2 regions of the Micromonospora echinospora genome follow, and region 2 is predicted to be linked to the other one. Evidence: riboswitches for the same ligand, from Rfam matches in the RefSeq annotation. Region 2 holds a riboswitch; the other holds the start of a gene.
What was found. A riboswitch is a leader RNA that binds a small molecule or an ion and turns the genes downstream of it on or off. The one in region 2 is predicted to bind thiamine pyrophosphate.
Positions count from the first base shown of each region.

Region 1: linked by a shared signal. The riboswitch ahead of thiE (thiamine phosphate synthase) and the one ahead of GA0070618_RS17420 (ECF transporter S component) in region 2 are both predicted to bind thiamine pyrophosphate.

Region 1 is NZ_LT607413.1:3,082,059-3,084,445, reverse strand. Features, by position in the region: gene thiO (glycine oxidase ThiO) at 1-544, opposite strand, end outside; gene thiE (thiamine phosphate synthase) at 538-1,164, opposite strand; TPP riboswitch at 1,159-1,268, opposite strand; gene GA0070618_RS14315 (hypothetical protein) at 1,428-2,348, shown strand.
Region 2 is NZ_LT607413.1:3,820,218-3,822,604, reverse strand. Features, by position in the region: gene GA0070618_RS17425 (permease) at 1-568, opposite strand, end outside; TPP riboswitch at 895-1,000, shown strand; gene GA0070618_RS17420 (ECF transporter S component) at 1,077-1,667, shown strand; gene GA0070618_RS17415 (ABC transporter ATP-binding protein) at 1,713-2,387, shown strand, end outside.

The sequences.
Region 1 (2,387 bases), 740 kb from region 2:
CGGCGGCGGCGCGCAGTGCCGGCAGCAGGCGGCGGGGGTCGACCTGGTGGTCGCCGGGGGCGAACGCGCCGCCGCGCACCCGGGGCGCGAGCGCCGGCTCACGGTCCCGCAACCCGCTGGGGCGCAGCGCGGTGATCGGCAGCCCCAGCTCCCGCTGGTACGCCCCGAGCCGGCGCACCTCGGCCAGGTCGTCGCCGGTGCGACCGACGATCAGGGTGCCCTCGGTGCGGTAGCCGAGGTCGACGCCGCTGGCGGCGGTCAGCTCGGCGGCGAATGCCGGCCAGCGGGCGGCGGACTCGACGAGCAGCCCGGTCAGCGCGGTCTCCCCGAAGTACGCCTCGGCGACCGGGGCGAGCATCCCGGCGGCCACGGTGGACGCCCCCGACCCGGACGCCGGGTCGTGCACGGTCACCGTCAGTCCCCGCGCGGCGCAGCGCCACGCGATCGCCCACCCGACGACTCCACCCCCCACCACCGCCACCTCCGGTGCAAGCAGGGGACCCCTGTTACCGCTTTTTGATGAGCAAGGGCCCCCTGCTACCACCTGAGGGCTCCGAGCAGCTCGGCCGTCGCGCGGGCCGGGTCGGCGGCGGTGGAGAGCGCCCCGACCACCGCCACCCCGTACGCCCCGGCGGCGCGCAGCGCCGGCACCGTCGCCGCGGTCACTCCGCCGATGGCGATCACCGGCACCGGCACCGCGTCGGCCACCGCGCGTATCCCGTCCGGACCGATCGGTGCCGGCAGGCCGTCCTTCGTGGTGGTCGCGTGACAGGGACCCACGCCGAGGTAGCCGGCCCCGGCAGCGACCGCCCGCGCGGCGGCGACCGGTTCCCGGGCGGTCGCGCCGAGCACCGCGTCGGGGCCGAGCACCTGGCGGGCCGCGTCGACCGGCAGATCGTCCGCGCCGACGTGTCCGCCCGCCGCGCCGGCCGCGAGCGCCACGTGCAACCGGTCGTTGACCAGGCACGTCGCGCCGACCGGCCGGCACAGGTCGAGGATCCGGCAGGTCAGGTCGTACGCCTCGCGGTCGGTGGCGGAGTCCTCGACCCGGACCTGCACCACCAGCTCGGAGCCGGCGACGCCGAGGGCGGCCCGGACCACGGCGAGCGGATCGCGCCCGGGGCGGGTGTCGGTGACAAGATGCAGTCGTCCCAGGGACGGCACGGCAACTCTCCTCCCTGCGCCGGCATTACCCGGATCAGGTTCGACGGTCGGGGGCTCCCAGCCCCCCTCTCAGCCCGGTCCACCGGGCTCCCGTGGGTTACTTGCGTGCCACACCGTACGACGGATCGGGGAATCCGCCAAGGAAGCCATGTCCGTTTTTCCACAGGTCGGGGTGATTCTTCCGCACCGACGACAGTGGAGAAAATCTCACAATTACCCTTTGGGGGCAGCGCGTGACCATCCGGTCACGGCATGCTGTCCTGATGCCGCGCCTACCCCAGGTTCCGCCCGGTCTCGAGTCCCGGCCCTTCCGCGGCAGCATCGCCGTGGCCCACGGCCTTCTCACCTGGACGATGCTGCGCGGACGCGCCTGGCAGCGGCTGCTGCCGGACGTCTACGTACACCGGGCGGCCCACCGACCGGACGACCATCGCGTGTGGTGCGAGGCCGTGGCGCTGGTGCTCCCGGCCGGCGCCGCGATCGCCGGGCTGAGCGCGGCGTACCTGTGGGGCGCCGGTCTGCTGCCGCCGGACGCGCCGGTCACCGTGGTGCTGCCCCGGTCGGCCCGGATGCGCCCGCACGCCCGGGTGGCCGTCACCCGCTCGGTCCTGCCCGAGGCCGATCTGACCGTCCACACCGGGTTGCCGGTCACCACCGCGCTCCGGACGGCATTCGACCTGGGTCGCCGGCCGCCGCGCACCGAGGCGGTGGTCGCCGTCGACACGCTGCTGCACCACCGTGTGGTGGACCTGCCCGCCCTGCGGGCGTACGCTGCCGGCCGCGCCGGCTGGCCCGGGCTGCCGCTGCTGCGGGAGGTGCTCTCGCTCGCCGATCCGCTCGCCGGGTCCCCGATGGAGACCCGGCTGCGCCTGCTCCTGCTCGACGCCGGGCTACCCACGCCGGCAGTGCGACACGACGTACGCGACGCCCTGGGCCAGCTCGTCGGCCGGGTGGACCTCGCCTACCCCACCCGCCGGGTCGCGGTCGAGTACGAACCCGGCCCGCCCCGCGACCCGGCGTGGCTCCGTCGGGAGGCGAACCGGTTCCACGCGCTGCGCGCCGCGGGCTGGCGGGTGTTCCGCTGCACCTCCGACGACGTGCTCCGCCACCCTGCCCGGACCGCCCGGATGGTGGCCGCCGCGCTGCGCGGACGACCCGCGCAACGGGTCAACGGTCTGGTCTGAACCGACCGCCGGCCGGCGCGACACGGGCGGCTGCTCCGC
Region 2 (2,387 bases):
ACGCGGCCCCCCGGCCCAGGCCGTCCAGGTCCGGACGGTGCGGCAGCCGGATCCAGTCGGTGCGGCCCAGCCGCAGCCAGAGCCAGCCCATGATCATGGCGACGACCAAACTGGCCAGGCCCCGACCGAGGACCATCTCCGGGTTGGCGGGGAAGGCGACCGCGGTGGCGGTGAGCACGATCGGGTTGATCGCCGGGGCGGCGAGCAGGAAGGCCAACGCGGCGGCCGGGGTGACGCCTCGGCGGATCAGCGACCCGGCGATCGGCACCGACCCGCACTCGCACCCGGGCAGGACCACGCCGGCTGCGCTGGCCACCGGCACCGCGAGCGCGGGGTGCCGGGGCAGCGCCCGGGCCCAGAACGAGCGCGGCACGAAGACCGCGATCACCGCCGAGAGCAGCACCCCGAAGACCAGGAACGGCATCGCCTGCACCATGACCGAGACGAAGACGGTGGTCCAGGTCTGGAGACGAGGCGCGGAGATCGCGGTGGCGATCGGCTCCCGGAAGGCCACCAGCAGGACCAGGAGCGCGGCCAGGACCTCCACCGAGCCGATCCGCCCGCGCAGCCACCGGCCCGGCCCGCCCGCCGGGCTCTCCCCCGCTGCGGCCGGCGCCGGGACCGTCCGGCCGCTCCCGGCGGGCGCGTCGACCCCGGCGGGCGCGTCGACCCCGGCGGGCGCGTCGACCCCAGCGGCTTGGCCGGTCGTACCGGGTGCGCCGGAACCCGGCGTGGCCTGGTCGGCAGAGGTCACGGTCGTCCCTTCCGGATCGACGGACTCGGGTACGGGGAGTGCCCCACCCTAACCCGGACCGTGACGTGGCCGACGTCATCGGCGCGACATCGCCCCTGGGTTACGGCCCGTCCCGGTGCTAGCGTCTGCGCTGACAACTTCACATCCGACAGGGGAGCGCACAGCGCTGAGAGTGCGGGCACCGCCCGCAGACCCTCGAACCTGATCTGGGTAATGCCAGCGCAGGGAGTTCGGTCAGCCTCCAGCCGCGTCGTCGTCCGGTGCCACCGGGCGTACGGCGTGCGTCTTGCCTGGTTCGCACACGGACTGGGAGCACGTATCCATGAGCAAGCTCGACAACCCCCGCTGGCGCACCATCGACATCGTGGTCGCCTCGGTGATCGCGGTGGCCTTCGGCGTCATCTTCTGGGCCTGGGGCCTGGTCTGGAGCGCCACCGAGGGCGCGTTCGCCTTCTTCCCGCCGGCGCAGGCCCTGACCTACGCGGTCTGGCTGATGCCGGCCGTGGTCGGTGGCCTGGTGATCCGCAAGCCCGGCGCGGCCCTGTACTGCGAGACCGTGGCGGCGGTGCTCTCCGCGCTGCTGGGCAGCCAGTGGGCCGGCACGGTCATCCCGCAGGGCATCGTCCAGGGGCTCGGCGCGGAACTGGCCTTCGCCGCGTTCCGCTACCGCTCGTTCCGGCTGCCGACCGCGCTGCTCGCCGGGACACTGACCGGTGTCAGCGCGGCGATCTTCGACTTCTTCGTCTGGAACGCCAAGTACGACCTGACCAGCTACCGCATCCCGTACGCGCTGCTCACCGTGGTCAGCGCCGCGATCGTCGCCGGTGCCGGCGGGCACGCCCTGACCACCGCCCTGGCCCGCACCGGCGCCCTGGCCCACCTTCCCGCCGCCCGCGACCGCACCCGCGTCTGACCCGTCCGAGCGCCGGAGGCAGGCCGGAGGGAAAGGAGTGGGGTGGTGGGTGGGGTAGGCGTCCGGGTACGCGGCTTCGGGTGGCGGCACGCGGGGCGGAAGGCGTGGGCGCTGCGGGACGTCGACCTGCGCGTCGAGGCCGGCGAGCGGGTGCTGCTGCTCGGCGCGTCCGGCGCGGGCAAGAGCACCCTGCTGGCCGCGCTGGCCGGGCTGCTGCCCGAGGACTCCGGTGAGCGGGCGGGCGCCATCGAGGTCGACGGGCTCCCGCCGCACGAGGCGCGGGACCGGGTGGGCGTGGTCTTCCAGGACCCGGAGAGCCAGTTGGTGATGGCCCGCTGCGGCGACGACGTGGCGTTCGGCCTGGAGAACCGGGGGGTGCCGGCGGAGCGGATCTGGCCCCGGGTGGACGAGGCGCTGGCCCGGGTCGGCTTCCCGTACCCGCGTGACCGCCCGACCGCCGCGCTCTCCGGCGGGGAACAGCAGCGGCTCGCCCTGGCCGGAGCGCTCGCGCTGCGGCCCGGGCTGCTGCTGCTGGACGAGCCGACCGCCAACCTCGACCCGGCCGGCGCGGCCCTGGTCCGGCGGGCGGTCGCCGAGGCGGTGGACGCCGACACCACGCTGGTCCTGGTCGAGCACCGGGTCGCCGAGGCGCTGCCCCTGGTCGACCGGGTGGTCGTCCTCGCCGCCGGTGGCGGGGTACGGGCCGACGGGCCACCCGAG